DNA from 3 places in the Photobacterium sp. GB-210 genome. Region 1 is predicted to be linked to each of the others. Evidence: predicted binding sites of a transcription regulator. Region 1 holds the regulator's gene; each other region holds the start of a gene.

Evidence for each region. The regulator PurR, encoded in region 1, represses purine synthesis genes. The targets are predictions, from matches to a motif close to TNANGNAAACGTTTNCNTNA.
Region 2: a site for PurR is predicted at 1,868-1,887, ahead of purE (5-(carboxyamino)imidazole ribonucleotide mutase). Genes of this name have one in related genera too.
Region 3: a site for PurR is predicted at 2,341-2,360, ahead of C9J38_RS01445 (inosine/guanosine kinase). Genes of this name have one in related genera too.

What each region holds. Positions count from the first base shown of each region.
Region 1 covers NZ_PYNU01000002.1:687,949-692,324, reverse strand. The annotation lists gene C9J38_RS06705 (iron ABC transporter permease) at 1-854, shown strand, start outside; gene C9J38_RS06700 (heme ABC transporter ATP-binding protein) at 851-1,690, shown strand; gene purR (HTH-type transcriptional repressor PurR) at 2,096-3,100, shown strand; cyclic di-GMP riboswitch class I at 3,299-3,389, shown strand; gene C9J38_RS06690 (TfoX/Sxy family DNA transformation protein) at 3,524-4,114, shown strand.
Region 2 covers NZ_PYNU01000018.1:1,828-6,203, forward strand. The annotation lists gene aroE (shikimate dehydrogenase) at 1-216, opposite strand, end outside; gene hemF (oxygen-dependent coproporphyrinogen oxidase) at 280-1,188, opposite strand; gene C9J38_RS16545 (L-threonylcarbamoyladenylate synthase) at 1,201-1,758, opposite strand; gene purE (5-(carboxyamino)imidazole ribonucleotide mutase) at 1,953-2,441, shown strand; gene C9J38_RS16555 (5-(carboxyamino)imidazole ribonucleotide synthase) at 2,441-3,559, shown strand; gene C9J38_RS16560 (topoisomerase DNA-binding C4 zinc finger domain-containing protein) at 3,603-4,178, opposite strand; gene C9J38_RS16565 (DUF494 family protein) at 4,271-4,376, opposite strand, start outside.
Region 3 covers NZ_PYNU01000001.1:278,360-282,735, forward strand. The annotation lists gene htpG (molecular chaperone HtpG) at 1-327, shown strand, start outside; gene adk (adenylate kinase) at 469-1,113, shown strand; gene hemH (ferrochelatase) at 1,338-2,315, shown strand; gene C9J38_RS01445 (inosine/guanosine kinase) at 2,463-3,767, shown strand; gene asnB (asparagine synthase B) at 3,846-4,376, opposite strand, start outside.

The DNA.
Region 1 (4,376 bases):
GTTTACCACGTACACTTCTCTGTTTTGCTATCGGTGCAATTTTAGCTGTATGTGGCGCTGTACTACAGGGACTGTTTCGCAACCCGCTTGCAGATCCTGGGATCATCGGAATCACTGGCGGTGCAGGCTTAGGTGCTGCATTGGCCATTGTCTTATTTGCCCCTCTCACCGCATCATTCCCTCAGCTTTTAAACTTCGCTATTGTGCCTATTTTTGCCTTTATTGGCGGCGCAATCAGCACCGTTTTAGTTTATCGCTTAGGCACAGATAAAAACGGCACATCGGTGATGATCATGCTACTCGCTGGTGTCGCGATAACCGCAATTTCAGGCGCAGGGCTTGGGTTACTCAATTATGTTGCCGACGATCAAGCCTTACGTGATTTATCATTGTGGTCAATGGGTTCACTGGCTGGTGCAACATGGACAGGCATTATTCTCGCCTATTGCACATTCGGGTTACTCTTTACCTATTTTTATCGTCATACCAGTAATTTAAACGCGTTGTTATTAGGCGAAGCTGAAGCTCGACATATGGGGGTTAACACCCAAAAACTAAAACGTAATTTAATTATTACATGTGCTGCGGGAGTGGGTATGACTGTTGCCGTTTGTGGCCCGATTGGCTTTATTGGCTTGGTTATTCCTCATGTGGGGAGAATGCTAACTGGTCCAAATCATAGAACCTTATTGCCAATTTCGGCTTTACTTGGCGGATTAATCCTCTTGGTTGCCGATATGATTGCTCGAAGCGCATTCTCGCCTCAAGAACTGCCGGTTGGGATCATCACCGCCATGTTAGGCGCGCCTTTCTTTATCTATTTATTAGTTAATCAAAAGAGTCAGATGTCATGACGTTAAATCATTCAGCAAAGGTCGATTTTACAGCAAGTAGCGACAAAGTCTGTGTTATTCAGGCTCGCGACTTATCATTACAATTCGGTGATAAAGTCCTGCTAAATCATCTTGATATTGATATTCACGCAGGAGAAGTCACCGCATTACTTGGGCCAAACGGTGCAGGTAAAAGTACCCTGTTAAAAGTATTATGTGGTGAGATTACGCCAAAATCAGGCACGGTTTCTTTCTTTGATCAACCGCTTAATAATTGGGCTCGGGAAGAATTGGCATGTCACTTAGGTGTCCTTCCACAACATAGCGCATTATCGTTTGCCTTTACCGCGAAAGAAGTTGTCGAGCTAGGCGCAATTCCATTGCAGCTCACTTCGCCTGAACTGAAAGATGCAACAGCATCAAGCATGCAATATGTTGATATTAACAATTTAGCTAAACGTCTCTACCCCACCTTATCGGGGGGTGAAAAACAGCGTGTACACCTTGCCCGGGTTTTAACACAACTCAGTAAAGCCGGTGATAAATGTATCTTGATGTTAGATGAACCCACCTCAGCACTCGATCTCGCCCACCAGCACCACACCTTACAAATTGCCCAAAATATGGCTATACAAGGCGCCGCTGTAATTGTGGTATTGCACGATTTAAACCTTGCAGCCCAATACACTGATCGGATGATTTTCCTTAACGAAGGAGAAATAAAAGCCGACGGAACGCCAACACAAGTTCTTACTCCTGAAGTAATAGATACCTTATATGGTTGGCCTGTCAGTGTTCATACTCATCCAAGTGGTGATTTTCCTTATCTTTTATCAGCCAATCATTCTGTTTTTTAACGTTTTATCTATTAATGACTAGATATACACAATAAATTGAAGCTATTAGCATGACAAACATCGAGTTTTTACGGTTAATGATCAATTAATTCAATCAAGTTGAATAGAAAGATTGCACAACGCAAAACACACAGTAAAATGTGATCGCAAGCGATTACATGTGTAATTAGTGTAAAAATAGTTTCTATCTTCTAATGCCGCATTTTACTGCGGCTTTAGTTGTTTATGATCCATGATAATTGCAACACCCTATAATTCGGTATCAAATTGAATAATTAAGTAGCTAATAACTAAAGGATCTTCATCTCTGCGAGTGAACTCGTAAGCCATAGACTACGTAATTAATCAATTTGGTATCAAAAACCTTTGTCAGATCCTAATCTGACCATGATAAGAAGAATAAATATGGCAACCATTAAAGACGTTGCACGTATGGCAGGTGTATCAACTACTACAGTGTCGCACGTGATTAATAAAACACGCTTTGTTGCAGAAGCAACGCAACAAAAAGTTTTGGCTGCAGTAGATGAACTTAACTACGCCCCAAGTGCAGTAGCGCGAAGCTTAAAATGTAATACAACACGTACTATCGGCATGTTAGTCACTAAATCGACTAACCCATTTTTTGCCGAAGTTGTGCATGGTGTTGAAGAATATTGTTATGGTGCAGGCTACACACTGATCTTATGTAACACCGAAGGTAACTTAGAAAAACAACGTGATTACTTACGTATGCTTTCTGAAAAGCGTGTTGATGGCCTATTGGTTATGTGCAGCGATCTGGATCAAATGCTGCTCGATTTACTTGAGCGTAAAAATGATCTTCCTATGGTTATCATGGACTGGGGCCCAGAAAGCCCACATACTGATAATATTCTAGATAACGCTGAAAACGGCGGTTATATTGCGACTAAGCACCTTATTGAAAATGGTCATAAGAAAATTGGCTGTTTATCTGGGCAAGTTGATAAGTCTACTTGTCAAGAGCGCCTAAAGGGCTTCCGTAAAGCGATGAAAGAAGCAGATCTCACTGTTAATGCTAATTGGCTACTTGACGGTGACTTTGAGTGTGAGTCAGCCGTTGAAGCTGCTGATAAGTTTATCGCAATGGAAGATCGCCCTACTGCTATCTTCTGCTTTAACGACATTATGGCCATGGCTCTGATCAGTACCTTTGAACAGGCAGGTCTGCGTGTTCCTGATGATATCTCAATCATTGGCTACGATAACATTGACCTTGCGCCCTACTTTGCGCCACCGCTAACAACTATCCACCAGCCTAAACGTCGTTTAGGTAAAAAGGCCATCGAAATCTTGCTAGAGCGTGTGAAAGACAAGAATCATGAGCGTCAAACCTTTGAAATGACGCCTAAACTTGTTGAGAGAAAATCGGTTAAAGATCTCAACTAATAAAATTTATCTTTCTATGTTAAGGAAAAGCCGATAAGTTAACCTTGTTGGCTTTTTTTTTACTTATAAAAAACAATCATGAGTATTTATAATTATAAAGCTTATTAAAATAAGCTAAGAACAAATACCTGAACCAATATCACATTTTTGAGAGCTTAGATTTAATATTAAAAGTATTATTTAATATAACTTTATATAGTCACGAACTGGCAAATTAATTGAAAGATTAAGACGCAAAACCACCGGCCTAAAAATTATGTTAATAATTCAAGGTAGCGGGGTTACCGAAGGATTATTATTGAACCGACAATATTATGACACAAACTTAACAATATATTGACAGTATCAATGTGTAGATTAATTAATCTATTTCCTCGCTCTTAATGTTTAGGTGACACTCATATTTTTTCACCGAGTAGAAGCATGGATAAACCAATATTAAAAGATTCATTAAAATTATTTGACCATTTTGGTTCAATAAAATCACGGTCGATGTTTGGCGGTTTTGGCATTTTTTCTGGTGATACAATGTTTGCATTAGTTGTGAACGATAAACTTCACTTACGTGCAAATGCTGAAACTGAAAAGGAATTCAAACAAGCTGGCTTGGAACCCTATGTTTATAAAAAACGTGGCTTCCCTGTTGTAACCAAGCACTATGCAATACCCGATCAATGGTGGGATGAACCCACAAAGATTGTAGCTCAAGGTAGGTATTCACTGGATGCAGCAGAAAAAGACAAGCAAGAAAAGGAGAGTTGCGTACCTGACCGAATTAAAGATTTACCTAATCTACGATTATCAAATGAAAGAATGCTGAAAAAAGCAGGCATAAACACTATTGAACAACTTCTAGCAGTGGGCTCTCTTGGCGCATATAAAGCACTTCAAGAATCACAAACAAGTCCATTGAGTATTGAATTGCTTTGGGCATTGGAAGGCGCAATTAGCGGTCAACATTGGTCAGTTATTCCTGAGCAACGTCGAAATGAACTATTATCTGCCTTATCTTAAAAATATAAGTTGTCTTAAATATAAAATACTTAGGAATAAAAGAGCCCCCATTCTTTTATTTCTAAGTATACCTTTCAAAAATAATTTCCGTATTATCCTTATCTTCCTTTATAAAATTCAATATTTATTTGGTTTAATTGCATATTAACAAACTTTTGCCATTAAATTAATTCCCTCCATTTTGCACTCCTTGATTTATATAAATGATAATTATCTTTATTTATATTCCATGCCTAATTATTTGCTAATACGACCAATAACC
Region 2 (4,376 bases), on a different contig from region 1:
CGCATATTGATAAGCTTGCTCTTTAAATGGCACCGTAATGTTACAACCTTTACCACCATCATTAAAAAACATATCTGCCGCTTGCACAAAACCATCAATGGCAACAAGTTGACTGGTATATGTCATCTGTTGACTTGTTTGACGGGCAAATAAGGTATGAATGAATGGAGATTTACTTTGTCCGATTGGGTTACCAAATACGACGTACTTATCCATATACGAATTCTCTCTTTATATTAAGAAGGCTCTATCACTCCGTGATCTGAGCTCAATAATTGATTACCACTCTCGTGGTTTTAAATAATCTTGATACAGTCGCGCTTCTGCTGAATTGGGCTCTGGTTCATAGCAGTACTCCCAACGTGCTAATGGTGGCATCGACATTAAAATAGATTCCGTTCTTCCGCCACTCTGTAAACCAAACAAAGTGCCACGATCATAAACCAAATTAAATTCGACATAACGTCCACGACGGTATAACTGAAACTCCCGTTCACGTTCACCATAGGGTAGATAATAACGCTGTTGTACTATCGGCATGTAGGCATTGATAAAGCCATTACCTACCGCTTGCATATAAGCAAAACTCTTATCAAATCCCCATTGATTGAGATCATCAAAGAATAGACCGCCTATACCGCGGGTTTCATTACGGTGCGGTAAGAAGAAGTATTTATCACACCATGCTTTGTGCTGTTGATAAACATCATCACCAAACGGCGCACACAACTGTTTAGCTGTATCATGCCAGTGTTGGCAATCTTCTTCGAAAGGATAGAACGGGGTAAGATCAAAGCCACCACCAAACCACCAAACCGGAGCTTCACCGTCTTTTTCTGCGATAAAGAAGCGAACATTGGCATGAGAGGTTGGCACATAAGGGTTGCGAGGGTGAATAACCAATGACACGCCCATCGCTTCAAAACGACGACCTGCTAATTCTGGGCGATGTGCTGTTGCAGAAGCTGGCATTTCAGCACCATAAACATGAGAAAAATTCACACCTGCTTGCTCGAAGATTTCGCCATCACGTAATACACGACTACGACCACCGCCACCTTCTTCACGCTGCCATTGGTCTTGTTCAAACGCGACGGTTGTTTCTTGTTGCTCTAATGCTTGGCAAATACGATCTTGTAAATCCAACAAAAAGGCTTTAACTGCACTTTTATCTACTTGGCTATCCATACTCTTTATCCCTTACCCTTGACGGAAGATATTGCCATTAAGCGCATCACGTATCTCGGAAGGATTGGTACGTCCGCCTGTTTCACCTTGCAAGATTGCAGCTAAACAATGCCCTAACTGTTGTTCAACCTCTTGCGCTGTTCGACCTGGCTCTTGGCCTGTTAAATTTGCGCTGGTTGAGGTAATAGGTTTACCAAACTCCAAACATAAGCGTTGCACGAGTGGATGATCACTCACACGTACCGCAATCGTAGTAAATTGCCCCGTTAAAAACGAGGGAACATTAGGCTTAGTCGGCATTACCCAAGTCACAGGCCCTGGCCATGTTGCCATCACGGTTTGCTTTTGTTGTTCGGTCAATTGGTTTTCATCAATATATGACAGCAGCTGATCGTAATTCGCCGCGATCAAAATTAAGCCCTTTTCCACTGGGCGTTGTTTGATCGCTAATAGTTTTTCAACCGCTTCTTGATTATCCGGATCACAGCCGACACCAAACACCGCTTCGGTTGGGTACCCGATCACTTCACCTTGCTTTAAAGCTGCGACGACTTGAGCAAAATTCTCCACAGTATCCTCATTATTTGTTCAGCAAATATTGTTGTTTTACTTTCTCAATTTCATTCTACCTACTCCTTAGTCACAACTCCATGCTCGGTTATAAGACAGTCAATATTCATGACGCAAACGTTTTCCTTTGAGCTAAATCACCGTATAATGCAGCCATCAACACGATGTTAAGTTATGACCTGAAGGAGAATGAGATGAAAGTTGGAATTATCATGGGTTCAAAATCTGATTGGCCAACCATGCAACATGCGGCTGAGATGCTTGATCGTTTCAATGTTCCTTATGAGACAAAGGTCGTTTCGGCTCACCGCACGCCACATTTATTAACCGAATACGCTGAAAGTGCACAAGAGCGTGGCATTAAAGTGATCATCGCTGGTGCTGGCGGTGCAGCTCACTTACCGGGGATGACAGCGGCTTTCACTAGCGTGCCTGTATTAGGCGTACCAGTGCAATCACGTGCACTAAAAGGAATGGATTCATTGCTTTCTATCGTTCAAATGCCCAAAGGTATTGCTGTTGGTACCTTAGCAATTGGTGATGCAGGGGCTGCCAATGCAGGTCTCTTAGCCGCACAAATTATCGGCACTCAAGATGAGCAAGTACTGGCCGCTATTGATGCTTTCCGCAAAGAGCAAACAGAAACGGTATTAAGCAACCCAAATCCAGCAGAGGATGCATAATGAATAATGTGCTAGTCCTTGGTGCTGGCCAACTTGCCCGTATGATGGCACTGGCTGGCGCTCCTCTTAACATCAATGTGATCGCTTATGATGTAGAGAGTGATAAAGTGGTTCATCCTCTTACCCAACAAGCAATGTCGAACTCGCTCGTTGAAGCGATTAATGACGTTGATGCGATTACTGCCGAGTTTGAACATATTCCTCACGATATTTTAGATATTTGTGCTGCCAGCGAGAAGTTCTTCCCAACGCCAGAAGCAATCAAAGCCGGTGGCGATCGTCGTCTAGAAAAAGCGTTATTAGATAATGCTGGCGTGCGCAATGCTAAATACCATGAAATCACTGAACGTGCAGATCTTCTTACTGCAATTGAAAAAATCGGGTTACCGCTGGTGTTAAAAAGTGCATTAGGTGGCTACGACGGTAAAGGGCAGTGGCGCTTAAAAGAAAGCGCACAGATTGATGATATTTGGCCTGAAATGGCGCAATGTATTGCTGATTCTCCTAATCAGGCTATTGTTGCTGAGCAATTTATTCCTTTTCAACGCGAAGTATCATTGATTGGTGCCCGTAATCGCAGTGGTGATATTCAGGTATTTAACTTAACTGAGAATGTCCATACTGATGGCGTACTGAGTTTATCAACTGCGATTGTGGGTGATTCACCACTGCAAGCGCAAGCCGATAACATGTTCCGTGCCGTCGCTAATAGCCTTGATTATGTCGGCGTGTTAGCTATCGAGTTTTTCGATCTCGATGGCGAACTACTGGTAAACGAAATCGCACCACGGGTTCATAACTCAGGCCACTGGACACAGCAAGGTGCAGAAACATGTCAGTTTGAAAACCACTTACGCGCGGTATGTGATTTTCCTCTTGGTAGTACTCAACTCATTCGTCCAAGTGCGATGATCAATATCTTAGGTTTAGATAGCATTCCTGATGCGGTTTATGCCCAAGAAGGTTGCCATGTACACTGGTACGGTAAAGAAAAACGAGCAGGGCGTAAAATGGGGCACATTAACGTGTGTGCTGATACACCAGAGCAATTGCAGTATCGTTTGATCATGTTATCAAGCTTGCTGGATGAGAAGGATTTCCCCGCACTGCCGCGTTAATATTTACTCCAATTTAAAAAGCCTGCGTCTGAGCAGGCTTTTTTTATGCTGTTTTATCAACACTATCAGGATCTTGATAAGCATGGCACTTTCTATCTGCACATTGCAGTTTCACACCACTGGCTAATTTCTTTTCAATTAGCAAACCAAAGCCACATTGTAGGCACGTACCGACAACGGGTTTGTTATTCACAGCAAAGCGACAGCTTGGATACTGATCACAGGCGTAAAACACTTTGCCATAACGGGATTTACGCTCAGTTAAATGGCCTTTATGACATTCAGGACATCCAACATCGGTATTCTCTGCTTTCTTTTCCGTTGAGGCTAAATAGTGACAAGCAGGGTATGCTGAACACCCAATAAACATTCCATAACGACCTTGGCGTAATACCAATGAGCTCTCACATTCAGGACAAGGCATATCGAGCTCTTTCACTACATGTCCATCGTTGTGATTTAATGGCTGAATATAGTCACAACTCGGATAATGATCGCAACCAAGAAAAGGACCACGCTTACCAAATCGCATCACTAATTCGCCACCACATTGTGGGCACGGTGTATGTGATAACGCCTGCTCATGGGCAGAGAATAAAGGTGGGTTATTGGTTGTCATTACTGCTCGCTTAAAAAGGAATATCGCGTTTTACACGCTATCGCGACAAATAGCATAGATACAATAACGGGCCACTTTAAGGCCCGCTAATTTTAATGCACTGCACCGTCTTCCGCACCGTATAGCAACTCTTCCATCTGGCTATACGCTGTTTCATTACCGGGGGCATTAAACAGCACCATTAAGATAATCCACTTC
Region 3 (4,376 bases), on a different contig from region 1:
GGTTACTTAGGCACACGTGTAAAAGATGTACGTGCAACGTTCAAACTTCATGACACACCAGCAGTTGTTGTGACAGATGAAAACGAAATGGGTACCCAAATGGCGAAACTGCTAGCAGCAGCGGGTCATGATGCGCCAGAGGTTCAATACATTTTTGAATTAAACCCTGAGCATGCATTGGTTAAGAAAATGGCAGATGAAGCAGATGAAGAAGTGTTTGGTCGTTGGGTTGAATTCTTGCTCGGTGAAGCGATGTTAGCTGAACGCGGTACGATGGAAGATCCTTCTCAGTTCCTTGCTGCAATTAACAAGTTGCTGATTAAATAACCAAATAACTTGCTTGTATCAAATACTATTCTGATAAAGCATGTAAACCAAGCCCAGTCATTGTACTGGGCTTGCGAGTCTCGCTTATTCAGTGTATTTTCACTTTTTTGCAAAAATTCCACTCTATTAAAGGGGATCACAATGCGCATCATTCTTCTGGGCGCTCCAGGTGCAGGTAAAGGTACTCAAGCTCAATTCATCATGGAAAAGTTTGGTATTCCTCAAATTTCAACTGGTGACATGCTACGTGCAGCTATCAAAGCGGGTACTGAACTAGGCAAGCAAGCGAAATCAGTGATCGATGCAGGTCAATTGGTATCTGACGATATCATTCTTGGTCTTGTAAAAGAGCGTATTGCGGCAGATGATTGCGCAAAAGGCTTCCTACTAGATGGTTTCCCACGCACAATTCCTCAAGCTGATGGTCTAAAAGAAAACGGTGTTAACGTTGATTACGTTATCGAGTTTGATGTGGCTGACGATGTGATCGTTGAGCGTATGGCGGGTCGTCGTGCTCACCTTCCTTCTGGTCGTACTTACCACGCTGTTTACAACCCACCAAAGGTTGAAGGTAAAGATGACGTAACAGGTGAAGATCTTGTTATCCGTGAAGACGACAAAGAAGAAACAGTTCGTGCACGTCTAAATGTTTACCACACACAAACTGCACCTCTTATCGAGTACTATGGTAAAGAAGCGGCAGCGGGTAACACGAAATACCTTAAGTTTGATGGTACACTTCCTGTTGCTGAAGTGAGCGCTGAGCTAGAAAAAGCATTAGCTTAATATTGATATAGGCTGTTTTAGATAGCTTGTAACAATGAAAAAAACGGGCTTACCTATTGGTATAGTCCGTTTTTTTATGGTTTAAATAGGGGTTAATAAAGGCGGGATACGTCTTTTTCTGATCAAAGTGATCTAAAAGCGATCAGCCTTCGTTTAGCTTCGGTTGCATGATTAATATTTTTTGATCAGAAAGCTTGGTTTAGGACAGATAAGAGCGAAAACCGATGAATAAAGACAATAAAAAATACGGTGTATTGTTAGTTAACTTAGGTACGCCTGATGCACCGACGGCGGCTGGGGTGAAACAATTTCTATCTCAATTTTTACACGATCACCGTGTCGTCGATATGACTCGCTGGTTATGGTGCCCCATTTTACACGGCGTAATTTTGCCGATTCGCTCACCGAAAGTTGCTAAATTATATCAATCTGTTTGGATGGAAGATGGCTCACCATTGATGGTGTATTCAAAACGCCAACAAAAAGCATTAACAGAGATACTTCAAGTCCCAGTTGAACTGGGTATGACTTATGGTAATCCGAGTACTCAGGCTGGTTTGGAGCGTCTAAAGCAGCAAGGTTGTGATAAGGTTTTAGTTTTACCGTTATATCCTCAGTATTCAGGTACTACCACCGCTGCTGTATTTGATCGTATTGCGAAAGACTTAAAGTCCATATCGTATATCCCAGAGTTGCGCTTTATTAATCATTATTACGATCACCCTGATTATATTTCAGCGTTAGCCGAGACGGCTAAAACGGTGTGGGCAGAAAAAGGCGAGCCTGATTACTTATTATGTTCATATCACGGTATTCCTAAACGTTATGCTGATAATGGCGATCCGTATCCCGATCATTGTAATGGTACAACGGAGCTATTAGCGAAGATGCTTGAGATGCCGCGTGAAAAAATGAGCATGAGCTATCAGTCTATTTTTGGACGTGAAGAATGGTTAAAACCGTATACGGAAGGCACGATAAAATCATTGGCAGAGAAAGGTGTAAAACGCCTTGATGTTATGTGTCCTGCGTTCTCTGTTGATTGTTTAGAAACCCTTGAAGAAATTGCAGAGCAGTGCAAAGAAGTGTTCATTGAAGCGGGTGGGGTAGAATTTAATTTGATCCCTTGCCTTAATGATAGCCAGGCACATATTACAATGATGGAAAACTTGGTGAAACAACATGTTCAAGGTTGGGAATAGTCAGTTTTTATTCTGTAACTTACATTGACGATAACGTTTACGCTCTCATTTGTGTTGATATATCTCAAAACCAATGAGAGCTTTTGCTTTTATGTTCTATATTCTGTGATAGAATTCGCAAAATTTACAACTTGATAGCGCATAGACATGAAATTTCCAGGCCAACGAAAATCTAAGCATTACTTTCCGGTACATGCTCGCGATCCACTTTTAAGTCAAACGAAACAAGAGAAGCGTCTAGCACGTACTCATGTTGTCGGTATTGACCAAACATTGGTAGATATTGAAGCTTATGTGGATGATGAATTCCTGGAACGCTATGAGTTAAGTAAAGGCCATTCTTTGGTTATTACTGATGAAAAAGCAGAAGCGCTATATCAAGAGCTAAAAGAGAACAACCTTGTTACTCACGAGTTTGCTGGTGGCACGATTGGTAATACGCTACACAACTATTCTGTGTTAGCGGATGATAAATCTGTTCTTCTAGGCGTGATGAGTAAAGACATTGAGATCGGTAGTTACGCGTACCGTTACCTTTGTAATACATCAAGCCGCATGGATATGAACTACCTTCAACCTGTTGACGGTCCTATTGGTCGTTGTTTTGCTCTTATTTCAAAAGACGGTGAACGTACCTTCGCTATCAACGAAGGTAAGATGAACCAACTTGAACCTGATAGCATTCCTGAACATGTGTTTGAAAATGCGTCTGCACTTGTGTTAACGGCGTATTTAGTGCGTTGTAAGCCTGGCGATCCTATGCCAGCGGCAACAATGCGCGCCATTGAATATGCGAAAAAATACGATGTACCTGTGGTATTAACATTAGGTACAAAGTTCGTTATTCAAGACGATCCACAATGGTGGCGCGACTTCCTTCGTGATCATGTAACAGTTGTTGCAATGAATGAAGATGAAGGTGAAGCGTTAACTGGTGAGTCTGATCCGCTTGTAGCAGCTGATAAAGCATTAGAATGGGTTGATCTTGTTCTTTGTACTGCAGGCCCTGTAGGTTTATATACCGCAGGTTACACTGATGATAACGCTAAGCGTGAAACAAGTTTACCGTTACTTCCAGGTGATATTGCTGAGTTTAACCGCTATGAATTTAGCCGACCAATGCTTAAAACGGCGTGTGAGAATCCAATTAAGGCGTATTCACATATTGCTCCTTATATGGGCGGTCCTGAGCGTATTAAGAATACTAACGGTGCTGGTGATGGTGCACTTTCAGCATTACTGCATGATATGTCTGCAAACCGCTACCATAAAGAAAACGTGCCGAACTCGAGTAAGCACCAACATTCTTTCCTAACTTATTCATCGTTCTCACAGGTTTGTTTATATTCAAACCGTGTAAGCTACGAAGTCTTGGCTCAGTATTCTCCACGTTTATCTCGTGGTCTGCCAGAGCGTGAAGATAGTTTGGAAGAAGCATACTGGGAACGTTAAGTTTCATATAGATATAAAAAAACCGCCAACACATTTTCGTGCTTGGCGGTTTTTTATTAGCTGCAGTTTAGAGCAAACTTATTTTTTATAAGCTTCGTTATGTACAGCTGCTACTGCACGACCTGATGGGTCTGCTGCGTTCTTAAAGCTCTCATCCCATTCAATCGCTTTTGCACTTGAACAAGCAATCGATGGACCACCCGGTACACATTTTGCCGCACTTTCTAGCGGGAACAACTCTTCAAAGATCTCACGGTATGCGTAACCTTCTTTGGTTGTTGGTGTGTTGTAAGGGAAGCGGTAAGCCGCTGTTTCAAGCTGTTGATCCGTTACTTTTTCTTCAGCCACTTCTTTTAGCGTATCAATCCAGCTGTAACCTACACCATCAGAGAACTGCTCTTTTTGACGCCATGCGATAGATTCTGGTAGGTAGTGCTCAAAACACTCACGTAAGATGTGTTTTTCCATCTTACCGTTACCACACATTTTATCTTCAGGGTTCAGACGCATTGCCACATCGATAAATTCTTTATCTAGGAATGGTACTCGGCCTTCAACACCCCATGCCGCTAACGATTTGTTTGCTCGTGCACAGTCAAACATGTTCAG